Regions from separate parts of the Burkholderia sp. BCC0044 genome, predicted to be linked through region 1. Evidence: riboswitches for the same ligand, from Rfam matches in the RefSeq annotation. Region 1 holds a riboswitch; the other holds the start of a gene.

Region 1 (6,300 bases):
CGGACAGCATGAGGCGATAGGTCGACTCGTCGACATGCCGCACTTCGTCGATCCCATAGTACGCGTTGAACGGGAACGGCCGCGTGATGTCGGCTTCGGTGTAGGTCGGCGCGAGCTGGTTCGGGTTGAACAGCCACGCCTGCACGCGATCGTTCATGCGCGACACTTTTTCGAGGAACGTGTTGACCGACGCGTCGTCCTGCAACGTGCAGCCGGTCAGCATCGCGAGGCCGCCGAGCGTCAGCACGCGCCGGTTGAACAGCCGTCGCGACGGCATCTCGAGTTCGCGGCGCACGTCGAGTTCGAGCGACTTCCGGTCTAGCGTCCAGCGCGGCTCGCTGCGTTTTTTTTCGGATTCCGACATGATGATCTCCTTCGCCCGCGGTGCGCGGATCAGCGGCCGCGCAGCATCGCGAGCAGCGAGCGCGGCACCAGCAACGCCATCGCGACGTGGACGACGACGAATCCGACCAGCAGCGCCATCGCCCAGAAATGCACGATGCGCGCATTGTCGTAACCGCCGAACAGCTCGCGCAGCAGCGGGAATTGCACGGACTTCCAGATCGTGAGCCCCGACAGCACCAGGACGACGAGATCGACGATCGCGGTCAGGTACGCGGCGCGCTGCACCGCGTTGTAGACGCTCAGGTCGTCGTGCGCCAGCCGCCCGCCGAGCGCGGCGCGCACGTCGCGCCACACCGACGCGGGCGTCACCGGCAGCAGCTTGCGCGCGAAGCGCCCCGTCGCGATCGACATCGCGAGATAGAACAGCCCATTGCCGACCAGCAGCCACATCGCCGCGAAATGCCATTGCAGCGCGCCGCCGAGCCAGCCGCCGAGCGTGATGCCGTGCGCGAACGTGAACGACGGATAGATCGGCGACGCGTCGTAGATGCGCCAGCCGGACAGCGCCATCAGGATCGCCGCGAGCGCGTTGAGCCAGTGGCTCGCGCGCACCCACCGCGGATGGATCGTCGGCGCGGGCGGCGGCGCGCTCGTGCGATCCGTGACAGGAACCGTTTGCATGATGATGACTCCCGGGATGATGCGGCGGGACGCGATGCGCGCCGGTAACCGGCCGCTCGCGCCCCGCCCGCATTCGTCAGTTCGACGGGCTCATGGCGTCCTTCTTCATCGCGTCGCCCTTCTTCATCGCGTCGTGGCCCATCGCATCCTTCTTCATCGCATGCTTCTTCATGCCGTCCTTCTTCATCGCGCCATCCTTGGCCATTGCGTCGTCCTTGGCCATCGCGTCGTGGCCCATCGCGTCCTTCGACATCGACATGCCGTCCTTCGACATTGCGTCGTTCTGCGCATGGGCGCCCGTTGCGATCGTGGCCAGTGCGGCGACGCAGGCGGCGAGGAATACGTTTTTCATGACATCTCTCCGATACATGGGTTTGGGAGCCGAATAGACGGAGCACACCGCCGGAAATGACAGCGATGTCAAAAAAAATTCTAGACGCCGAAAATGAAGACGCGAATGCTGCACCCACTGGCGCTATCCGGCCCGGCCGGGACGCCGTCCGGCAACCGCGATTGCTGCGGCGCACCCTGCCCGGTTCGCCGGCCGCGATCCGCCCGCCGCCCGACGGTATCGGCTTCGCACCCGGTTGAAACCACCGCCAAGCCGGTGTATCGTGTGCCCTTGCTAACGCGGGGGTCCTGCAATGCGCCCGGTCAAACAACCGGCATTGCGGGTGAGAAATACCCTTTGAACCTGATCTGGATAATGCCAGCGCAGGGAAGCGTACGGATTTCGCCGCCATCCTTCTGACGAAATCCGCCGCCTCACCAAGCCTCGTCTCCTGCTTAGCTCGAGCCCCACATTCGTCAAGGGCTCCGGGCAAGCGCCGAAGCGCCTGTCCGGCGCCCGCACAGGAGATTGCATGAACGCCAATCCGAAGTTTCTGTCTGCCGACGCGCACGTCGACGCCGCCGCCGTCGCGCCGCTGCCCAATTCGCGAAAGGTCTATGTCACCGGCTCGCAGCCCGACATCCGCGTGCCGATGCGCGAGATCACGCAGGCCGACACGCCGACCGGCTTCGGCGGCGAGAAGAATCCGCCGATCTACGTGTACGACACGTCGGGCCCGTACACCGATCCGGACGCGAAGATCGATATCCGCGCGGGCCTGCCCGCGCTGCGCCAGCGCTGGATCGAAGCGCGCGGCGACACCGAGGTGCTCCCCGGCCTGTCGAGCCAGTACGGCCTCGAGCGCGCGGCCGATCCGGCCACGGCCGACCTGCGTTTCCCGGGCCTGCACCGCAACCCGCGCCGCGCGCAGCCCGGCAAGAACGTCACGCAGATGCACTACGCGCGTCAGGGCATCATCACGCCGGAAATGGAATACATCGCGATCCGCGAGAACCAGCGCCGCGCCGAATACATCGAGAGCCTGAAATCGAGCGGCCCGAACGGCGCGAAGCTCGCCGCGATGATGGGCCGCCAGCATCCGGGCCAGGCATTCGGCGCCGCGGCCTTCGGCGCGAACGCGCTCGCCGAGATCACGCCGGAATTCGTGCGCGACGAAATCGCGCGCGGCCGCGCGATCATCCCGGCGAACATCAACCACCCGGAATCCGAGCCGATGATCATCGGCCGCAACTTCCTCGTGAAGATCAACGCGAACATCGGCAACTCGGCCGTCACGTCGTCGATCGGCGAGGAAGTCGACAAGATGACGTGGGCGATCCGCTGGGGCGGCGACACGGTGATGGACCTGTCGACCGGCAAGCACATCCATGAAACGCGCGAGTGGATCATCCGCAACAGCCCGGTGCCGATCGGCACGGTGCCGATCTACCAGGCGCTCGAAAAGGTCAACGGCAAGGCCGAGGATCTCACCTGGGAAATCTTCCGCGACACGCTGATCGAGCAGGCCGAGCAAGGCGTCGACTACTTCACGATCCACGCGGGCGTGCGCCTGCAGTACGTGCCGCTCACCGCGAACCGGATGACGGGCATCGTGTCGCGCGGCGGTTCGATCATGGCGAAGTGGTGCCTCGCGCATCACAAGGAAAGCTTCCTGTACGAACACTTCGAAGAGATCTGCGAGATCATGAAGGCGTACGACGTGAGCTTCTCGCTCGGCGACGGCCTGCGTCCCGGCTCGATCTACGACGCGAACGACGAAGCGCAGCTCGGCGAGCTGAAGACGCTCGGCGAACTCACGCAGATCGCGTGGAAGCACGACGTGCAGGTGATGATCGAAGGCCCCGGCCACGTGCCGATGCAGTTGATCAAGGAGAACATGGATCTCCAGCTCGACTGGTGCAAGGAAGCGCCGTTCTACACGCTCGGGCCGCTCACCACCGACATCGCGCCGGGTTACGACCACATCACGTCGGGCATCGGCGCCGCGATGATCGGCTGGTTCGGCACCGCGATGCTGTGCTACGTGACGCCGAAGGAACACCTCGGCCTGCCGAACAAGGACGACGTGAAGGAAGGCATCATCACGTACAAGCTCGCCGCGCACGCCGCCGACCTCGCCAAGGGCCACCCGGGCGCGCAGGTGCGCGACAACGCGCTGTCGAAGGCGCGTTTCGAGTTCCGCTGGGAAGACCAGTTCAACATCGGTCTCGACCCGGACAAGGCGCGCGAATTCCACGACGAGACGCTGCCGAAGGATTCGGCCAAGGTCGCGCACTTCTGCTCGATGTGCGGCCCGCACTTCTGCTCGATGAAGATCACGCAGGACGTACGCGAATTCGCGGCGCAGCAGGGCGTGTCGGAAACCGAAGCGCTGAAGAAAGGAATGGAGGTCAAGGCGGTCGAATTCGTGAAGACCGGCGCCGAGATCTACCACCGTCAGTGAGCGCATGCGGCGAGCCGCACCGGCTCGCATCGCGACGCACGAAGCCCGCTTTCGAGCGGGCTTTTTTGCGCATGCCGTGTGCCTGCCGGGCGATGCGAAACAATTGATTACGAAACCGCGCGAGCCTTAACAAGTCCTTACAGCAGCGGCGCGGGACGGCGCGTAGATTGGGGACATGCACGGTCGCCAGCCGGTCGTGCGCCTTCCGTTCACTACCACAAGGACAACGATCATGAACTCGATTCGGCGTTTTGGGGTATGCGCTCTCCTCGTTGCGACGGTAGCCAGCCTGTCGGCCTGCGATTCGATGTCGCGACGCCAGCGCGATACGGCAATCGGTGCAGGTGTCGGCGGTGTCGCCGGCGCGGCAATCGGCGGCAACGCGCTGTCGACGCTGGGCGGTGCGGCGGCCGGCGGCATCATCGGTAACCAGGTCGGCAAGTAAGCCATCCGGCGTCGGCCGGCCGGGCGTCTCGTCGCCCGGCGACGGCCCGGGCGGTTCAACGGCGTTTCCGCACCGCGGAAGCGCCGTTTTCGTCTGTCGTGCCGCACGGGCGCGGCCGCTCCGCCCGGAAATGATCGGTTACTGTTTCTCATACCGTGTCATCGGGACTCGGCCTAAGCTTCAGGCATCTGCCGATAGCCGGCTCCGCCGGAGACACATCATGAACAGGACCTTCGTCGCCGCGGCGCTTGCCTGTACGACGCTTGCCGGCTGCTACTACCCGTACGGCTATTATCCGGGCGGCTATTACACGGCGGCGCCGGTGCCGGTACAGCCCGCGCCCGTGTATGTCGATCCGGCCCCCGCCTATTACTATCCGGCCCCTGCGTACGCGCCCGCCTGGGGCGGTTATTGGGGCCCGGCGCTGTCGCTCAATTTCGGCTTCGGCGGACGCGGCGGCTGGCGCCATCACTAACCTGATCGGCCGCGCCGCACGTGGCGCGGCGTCCACCACCCGGCGGCAACCGGCGGAATTCCCGTTTCTTGTCGTTTCATCCGATCACGAAACGACGGCGCGGTAACGCGGTGTAAGATTCTTCGCATCCCGTCCCCGCCCTCGCCGATCGATGTCACCCAAGAACGCTTTCCTGCTGACCGTGCTCGCTGCCCTGTGGGGCGCGTCCTTCCTGTTCATCCGAGTCGGCGTGGTCGATTTCGGCGTCGCGCCGCTGATGGCGCTGCGCGTGGGCATCGGCGCGCTGTTTCTCGCGGGTTTCGCGCTCACGCGCTTCAAACCCGCCGATCTCGGCGCCCGGCTGCGCCGCCATGCGTGGCCGCTGTTCGTCGTCGGCGCGCTGAATTCGGGCATCCCGTTCTGCCTGTTCGCGTTCGCCGAGCTGACGCTGTCGGCCGGCGTGACATCGGTGATCAACGCGACGACACCGCTGTGGGGCGCGCTCGTCGCTTACCTGTGGCTGAAGGACAAGCTGTCGCTGCCGCGCGCGCTCGGCCTCGTGATCGGGTTTGCCGGCGTGCTCACGCTCGTGTGGAACCAGGTCGCGAACGCGCACGGCGACACGGGCGCCAGCGCGACCGCGCTCGCCGCGGCGGCCGCACTCGGCGCGACGCTGCTGTACGGCATCGCGGCCAACTATACGAAGCGCACGCTCAGCGGCGTCGATCCGCTCGTCAACGCAACCGGCAGCATGATCGGCTCGACCGTCCTGCTGCTGCCGTTCGCGATCGCGACGTGGCCGGCCGCGCCGGTCGGCGTGCACGCGTGGGGCGCGGTGCTCGCGCTCGGCGTCGCGTGCACGGGCATCGCGTATTTCATCTTCTTCTATCTGATCGCGCACATCGGGCCCGCCCGCGCGATTACCGTGACGTTCGTGATCCCCGTGTTCGGGCTGCTGTGGGGCGCGCTGTTCCTCGGCGAACACGTGTCGGCCGTGATGATCGAAGGCTGCGCGATCGTGCTCGTCGGCACCGCGCTCGCCACCGGCGTGATCAAGCGGATTCCCGGCGTCCGGCCGCGCGGCGGCGAGGCGACCTGACGATCGGGGCGCCCGACGCGCACGAACCGCGCCGGTTGCCCTTCGCTCGCACTGCCGATGGCGACGCGACGCGGGTTTGCCGACGCGCCGCCGATCGCACCGCGGCGCGCGCGCATTCGTTTCATTCGTCTGACGGCGGCACCCGGCCGCCGGGATTTTCCCGCATCAGCCTCCGCATCGGGCGGCAGCGACGCACGGTCATGCCGCCGCCGTGTCGCGGAATTGTCATCTGCCGCTGTCACGCGCTTCGTTTCGCGACGGTGTGCACCGTACGCATGCACGCGGCGCCCGTCACCGCGCCGCTGCGCACGGGCCGGAATCGCGGTGTACCGTTTGCGTCTGGAGTTACCCTGATACGCGCGCCGCGGCAATCCCGTTACACTCGGAACACTTATCCGCAGAAGGCGTTTCGATGCCCCACGTTCTTTCGCGTCCGCCTGCGCATGCGGCTGCATCGGCGTGGCGGTGCGCCGCCGCCCCG
Region 2 (6,300 bases), on a different contig from region 1:
CACAGGCCCGCGAGCGCACGCATGAACGTGCTCTTGCCGGAACCCGACTTGCCGATCACGAGCCAGCGCGAGCCGGGTTCGATCGTCACGTTGCCGATGTTCGCGAGCGCGTTGCCGTTCGGCAGCGCGAGCTTCAGCGCCGACGTCGACAGCTTCGCGGCATCGACGTAATGCAGGTTGATGCCGCCGTGCTCGGTCGCGGGCGACAGGCTTTCCTTCAGGTGCGACGTGCCCATCACGCGCTGGAATTCGCGCAGACGGTTGACGGTGGCGCGCCATTCGACGAGGGTCGAGTAGCTGTTGATGAACCACGAGAACGAATCGCTGACGGTGCCGAACGCGGACGAGATCTGCATCAGCACGCCGAACGAGAACGCGCCGGCGAAGTAGCGCGGCGCCGCGACGACGAGCGGGAAGATGATCGCGATCTGCCCGTAGAAGCTCAGCACGAACGTGAGCCGCTTCGTGTACTTCATCACGCGCCACCAGTTGTCGCGGATGCGCATGAAGAGGGTCTGCGCGTTGCCGGTCTCGGTCTTCTCGCCGTCGTAGAACGCGATCTGCTCGGCGTTCTCGCGCACGCGGATCAGCCCGAAGCGGAAATCGGCCTCGACGCGCTGCTGCTGGTAGTTGATCGACACGAGCGGATGGCCGACCTTCTGGATGATCAGCGAGCCGACCACCGCGTACAGCGCGGCCGCCCACACCATGTAGCCGGGAATCGCGATCGGCGTCGCGCCGAGCGTGAACGTCAGCGCGCCGGCGAGCGACCACAGGATCGTGATGAACGACACGAGCGTGACGACCGTCGACAGCAGGTCGAGCGACAGCGCGAGCGTCGTGGTCGCGAACGACTGGAGGTCGTCGGTGATCCGCTGGTCGGGGTTGTCCGCGAGGCGGTCACGCTCGATCCGGTAGAACGCGCGATCACCGAGCCACTGGCCGAGGAAGCGGTCGGTGAGCCACTGGCGCCAGCGGAAGCCGAGCATCTGCCGCAGGTAGCGGCCGTACACGGCGAGGATGATGAACGCGAACGCGAGCGCGGAGAACTGCATCAGCAGGTTCGGGAAGTCGTGGACGTCCTTCGACTGCAGCGCGTTGTAGAACTGCGCGTTCCACTTGTTCAGCTTCACGTTGATCCAGACCACGCAGAGGTTGATCGCGATGATCGTGACCAGCAGGCCCCACGCGATTTTCCATTCGGACGATACCCAGTAGGGCTTGATGAGGCTCCATGCGGATACCGGGCGCTCGTCCTGCGGCGCGTCGGAGACGGAGCGGACGGAATCGATCGATTGGGTCATGTGCTTCCTGATGATGAGCCGGCGCGCGGGCCGGGCGAAACCGGACGCGCGCCGCGATATGGCATGCCGGGGCGCGGTGCCGACCGACGGCGGGCGTCCGGATGGTCGCCCGTGCGTCTTAAACGGCACTTAAAGACCGGCGGTGACGCGGCAGCCGGCCGCTCGCGCGGCCGGCCTGCGGGCATTGTGCCAGAGCGGCGCGACACGCCGGCGAATTTGCCGCAAGGGGGACAGTTTGCGGCGCTTTCCGCTTTTATGGTCTAATGGCCGACGACGAAACAGGGGTGCTTCGTGGCGCGGCCGGCAGATGTTCCGGGCAGCGCGGCGAGGCTGAGAAAGACCCTTCGCACCCGATCCGGGTAATACCGGCGAGGGAAGTTTCTGATCCCGCCGGGCCGCGCTGGCCGCCATCCCCCATGGTCAGCGCCCGAGTCCCGCCCGGCCGGCCTTTGCTGCCGGTTTCGTCCTTTTGGGTACGCGCATTGCGCGTTACGGAAGGAATGATGGCCGCACAATCTTCAGTCTTTTGCAGGGTCCCCGCCCCGATGTCGCATGCATTCGCAGGCGGCGGCGCGTGCACGCCGGCGTTCGTCGCGCGTGACCGCGCGGAGGGCGCGCGATGAACGTCCGGGATGCACGGCCCGATTTCGCGGTGCTCGGCGGCGGCCTCGTCGGCCGTCTGATCGCGTGGCGCCTCGCCGGCGACGGGCATCGCGTCGCGCTGTACGAGCGCGGCGGCCCGGACGGCGAACAGTCGGCCGCGTGGATCGCGGCCGCGATGCTCGCGCCGCTCGCGGAAGCGGCGAGCGCGGAACTGCTGATCACCGAGCTCGGCGCCGCGTCGCTCGCGCGCTGGCCGCAGTGGCTCGCGGAACTCCCCGAACCCGTCTTTTTCCAGCAGCACGGCACGCTCGTCGTCTGGCATCACGCCGACCGCGCGGAAGCGCCGCTGTTCGAGCGGCGCGTGCGCGCGAACGCGCCGGCCGAGCTGTTCGACGGCGGCTTCGTGACGCTCGCCGGCGCGCAGGTCGATGCGGCCGAACCGGCGCTCGCGGGCCGCTTCGCGCGCGGGCTGATGCTGCCGCGCGAAGGCCAGCTCGACAATCGCCAGGCGCTGCGCGCGCTCGCGGCGGGCCTCGCCGAGCGCGGCGTCGCGCTGCACTGGCACGCGTCGGTCGACGACGCGAACCTGCCGGCCGCGCATTTCACGATCGATTGCCGCGGGCTCGGCGCGAAACGCGCGCTGCCCGCGCTGCGCGGCATCCGCGGCGAAGTCGCGCGCGTGCACGCGCCCGGCATCGGGCTCACCCGGCCCGTGCGGCTGCTGCATCCGCGCTACCCGCTGTACATCGCACCGAAGCAGGACGATCGCTATGTGATCGGCGCGACCGAGGTGGAGGGCGAGGACATGTCGCCCGTCAGCGTGCGCTCCGCGCTCGAACTGCTGAGCGCGGCGTTCTCCGTGCATCCGGCGTTCGGCGAGGCGCGCATCCTCGAACTCAACGCGCAGTGCCGGCCGACGCTGCCCGATCATCGCCCGGCGGTGATCTGGGACGGCGCGTCGACGCTCGCCGTCAACGGCCTGTACCGGCACGGCTTCATGATCGCGCCGGAAGTCGCGCACGCGGCCGTCGCGTTCGCGCAGGCCGCGCTCGACGGCGCGTTCGGCGATGCCGACGCGTTCGCCGCGTGGCGCGACGCCGCCCGCTGGCCGACGCTGCTTCATCACCGCAACGACGCGCGCCAGCCGGCCTGACGCGCGCCGCCGACCGAATCCGACCGAGCCTCATGGATATCCAGATCAATCAACAGACCCTGACGTTGCCCGATGGCGCGACGGTGGCCGACGCGCTTGCCGCGTACGGCGCGCGGCCGCCGTACGCGGTGGCGCTGAACGGCAATTTCGTCGCGCGCACGCAGCATGCGGCGCGCGCGCTCGCGGCGGGCGACACGCTCGACGTCGTGCACCCCGTCGCGGGCGGCTGAGCGCCGCCGGTCCGTCCCCGCTCTTCCAGGAAAACGACATGACGTCCCACCCCTCCGCCGATGCGCTGACGCTGTACGGCGTAACTTTCGCAAGCCGCGTGCTGCTCGGCACGTCGCGCTATCCGTCGCTGCAGTCGCTGTCCGATTCGATCGCCGCGTCGCGTCCCGGGATGGTGACGGTCGCGCTGCGCCGCCAGATGACGGGCGGCACCGCCGAAGCCGGCTTCTTCGACCTGCTCAAGCGCCATGCGGTGCCGCTGCTGCCGAACACGGCCGGCTGCCAGACCGTCGCCGAAGCGGTGACGACCGCGCACATGGCGCGCGAGGTGTTCGACACCGACTGGATCAAGCTCGAACTGATCGGCGACGACTACACGCTGCAGCCCGACCCGGTCGGGCTGATCGAGGCCGCCGCGCAACTGGTCAAGGACGGCTTCAAGGTACTGCCGTACTGCACCGAGGATCTCGTGATCGGCCGGCGCCTGCTCGACGTCGGCTGCGAGGCGCTGATGCCGTGGGGCGCGCCGATCGGTACCGGCAAGGGCGTCGTGAACCCGTACGGGCTGCGCGTGCTGCGCGAGCGGCTGCCGGACGTGCCGCTGATCGTCGACGCGGGGCTCGGCGTGCCGTCGCACGCGTGCCAGGTGATGGAATGGGGCTTCGACGGCGTGCTGCTGAATACGGCCGTGTCGCAGGCCACGCACCCGGAAATCATGGCGCGCGCGTTCGCGCAGGGCGTCGAGGCCGGTCGCGCCGCGTATCTCGCCGGCCCGATGGATGCGCGCGAAACCGCGCACGCGAGTACGCCGGTCGTCGGGATGCCGTTCTGGCACCAGGACGGGGGCGGCGCATGAGCGCGCGCTTCGCCGATGCGTTCTGGCCGCCGGCCGACGAACTGGCCGAAGCGGCCGAGCGGATTCGCGCGCGGCTCGGCGACTGGCCGGCCGGCGCGGCGCCGTGGCGGCTCTGCGTGGCGACGCCCGACGCGCCCGCCGACGGCGACGTGCTGATCGTGTCGGCCGGCGATCGCGCCGCGCAGGCGCGGGCGTCCGCCGTGTCGCGGCCTGCGTCGCCGGACGCGGCGGCGATCGAATTCGACGAGCAGGGCGCGGTGCTCCACGCGGCCGGCGTGCGCTACGCGCTCGACGCCGCGCATCCGCTCGCGGACGACTGGATCGCGGCGCTCGCCGCGTTCCTCGATTGCGGCTTCGCGCCGGTCGACGCGCTGGTGCTCGCGCTGGCGTGGCGCGACGGCGACGAGACGCGCGCAGCCGACGCATGGCCGGTCGATGCCGCGCGGTTCCCGCATATCGCCGGGCTGCCGCCTGCGCCGGAGCCCGCGTTCGCGTCGTGCCCCGCGCGGCTCGGCCTCTATCCGGTCGTGCCGAGCGCCGACTGGGTCGAGCGCGTGCTCGACGGCGGCGCGCGAACCGTCCAATTACGCGTGAAGGATGCGGCGCCGGACGCGCTGCGCCGGGAAATCGCGCGCGCGGTCGCGGCCGGGCGCCGCTATCCCGATGCGCGCGTGTTCATCAACGATCACTGGCAGATCGCCGCAGAAGAGGGTGCGTACGGCGTACATCTCGGCCAGGAGGATCTCGAAACGGCCGATCTGGCCGCGATCGCGCGTGCGGGCCTGCGGCTCGGACTTTCGAGCCACGGTTATTACGAGATGTTGCGGGCGCTGCACGAACGGCCGAGCTACCTCGCGCTCGGCCCCGTGTACGCGACCGCCACCAAGGCCGTCGCCGCGCCGCCGCAGGGCCTCGCGCGGATTGCCCGCTACGCGCGCTTCGCCCGCGCGAGCGCGCCGCTCGTCGCGATCGGCGGGGTGGGGCTCGACACGCTGCCGGCCGTGCTGGCGACGGGCGTCGGCAGCGTCGCGGTGGTCAGCGCGGTCACGGGCGCGGACGACTATCGGACGGCACTTGTTGCGCTGCAGCAGTGCTTTGCCGGACAATTTGACAATCATTGACCGCAGGGCCCGCAACGGCGTCACGACATCATTCCAATGCAGGCCCTATAATTCGGCGTTCTGCGTAAAAGGACTGTCAGCTCCGTGAGCCCCACTCCTACCGAGACCCTGCTGGAACTTCGCGACGTCGACTTTGGCTACGGCGACCGCCTCGTCCTGTCCAACCTGAACCTGCGCTTCGGGCGCGGGCAGGTCGTCGCGGTCATGGGCGGCTCGGGTTGCGGCAAGACCACCGTGCTGCGCCTGATCGGCGGCCTCGTGCGTGCACGCCGCGGCCAGGTGCTGTTCGACGGCGCCGATGTCGGCGCGCAAACGCGCGACGGCCTGTATGCGCTGCGCCGCAAGATGGGCATGCTGTTCCAGTTCGGCGCGTTGTTCACCGACATGTCGGTGTTCGAGAACGTCGCGTTCGCGCTGCGCGAGCATACCGACCTGCCCGAAGACCTGATCCGCGACCTCGTGCTGATGAAGCTGAACGCGGTCGGGCTGCGCGGCGCGCGCGACCTGATGCCGTCCGAGGTGTCGGGCGGGATGGCGCGCCGCATCGCGCTGGCGCGCGCGATCGCGCTCGATCCGCAGCTGATCATGTACGACGAGCCGTTCGCGGGCCTCGATCCAATCTCGCTCGGCATCACCGCGAACCTGATCCGCACGCTGAACCAGGCGCTCGGCGCGACGTCGATCCTCGTCACGCACGACGTGCCGGAATCGTTCGCGATCGCCGACTACGTGTATTTTCTGGCCAATGGCGGCGTGCTCGCGCAGGGCACGCCCGACGAGCTGCGCGCGTCGACCGATCCGAGCGTGCGGCAATTCATCGACGGCGCGCCGGACGGCCCGTTCAAATTTCATTACACGAGCCCGCCGCTCGCAGCGGATTTCGGGCTCGGCGGAGGGCGCGCATGATCAGCGCGATCGGACGTTACGTCATCGGCGGCCTCGAGCGGGCGGGCTACGGCACGCGCCTGTTCGTGCGCCTCGTGCTGGAATTCTTCCCGCTGCTGCGCCGGCCGCGGCTGGTCACGAAGCAGATCC

The links. A riboswitch is a leader RNA that binds a small molecule or an ion and turns the genes downstream of it on or off. The one in region 1 is predicted to bind thiamine pyrophosphate.
Region 2: it holds a riboswitch for thiamine pyrophosphate, as region 1 does, so the genes downstream of both, HWX14_RS34730 (FAD-dependent oxidoreductase) here and thiC (phosphomethylpyrimidine synthase ThiC) in region 1, are expected to answer to the same signal.

Annotation. Positions count from the first base shown of each region.
Region 1 covers NZ_CADFDO010000001.1:1,193,316-1,199,615, forward strand. Annotated here, with positions in the region: gene HWX14_RS05275 (molybdopterin-dependent oxidoreductase) at 1-364, opposite strand, end outside; gene HWX14_RS05280 (cytochrome b/b6 domain-containing protein) at 394-1,026, opposite strand; gene HWX14_RS05285 (pentapeptide MXKDX repeat protein) at 1,103-1,378, opposite strand; TPP riboswitch at 1,649-1,765, shown strand; gene thiC (phosphomethylpyrimidine synthase ThiC) at 1,890-3,821, shown strand; gene HWX14_RS05295 (glycine zipper 2TM domain-containing protein) at 4,054-4,266, shown strand; gene HWX14_RS05300 (hypothetical protein) at 4,487-4,741, shown strand; gene HWX14_RS05305 (DMT family transporter) at 4,893-5,819, shown strand.
Region 2 covers NZ_CADFDO010000009.1:107,278-113,577, reverse strand. Annotated here, with positions in the region: gene HWX14_RS34735 (ABC transporter ATP-binding protein/permease) at 1-1,304, opposite strand, end outside; TPP riboswitch at 1,575-1,698, shown strand; gene HWX14_RS34730 (FAD-dependent oxidoreductase) at 1,924-3,060, shown strand; gene thiS (sulfur carrier protein ThiS) at 3,093-3,290, shown strand; gene HWX14_RS34720 (thiazole synthase) at 3,329-4,144, shown strand; gene thiE (thiamine phosphate synthase) at 4,141-5,265, shown strand; gene HWX14_RS34710 (ABC transporter ATP-binding protein) at 5,350-6,171, shown strand; gene mlaE (lipid asymmetry maintenance ABC transporter permease subunit MlaE) at 6,168-6,300, shown strand, end outside.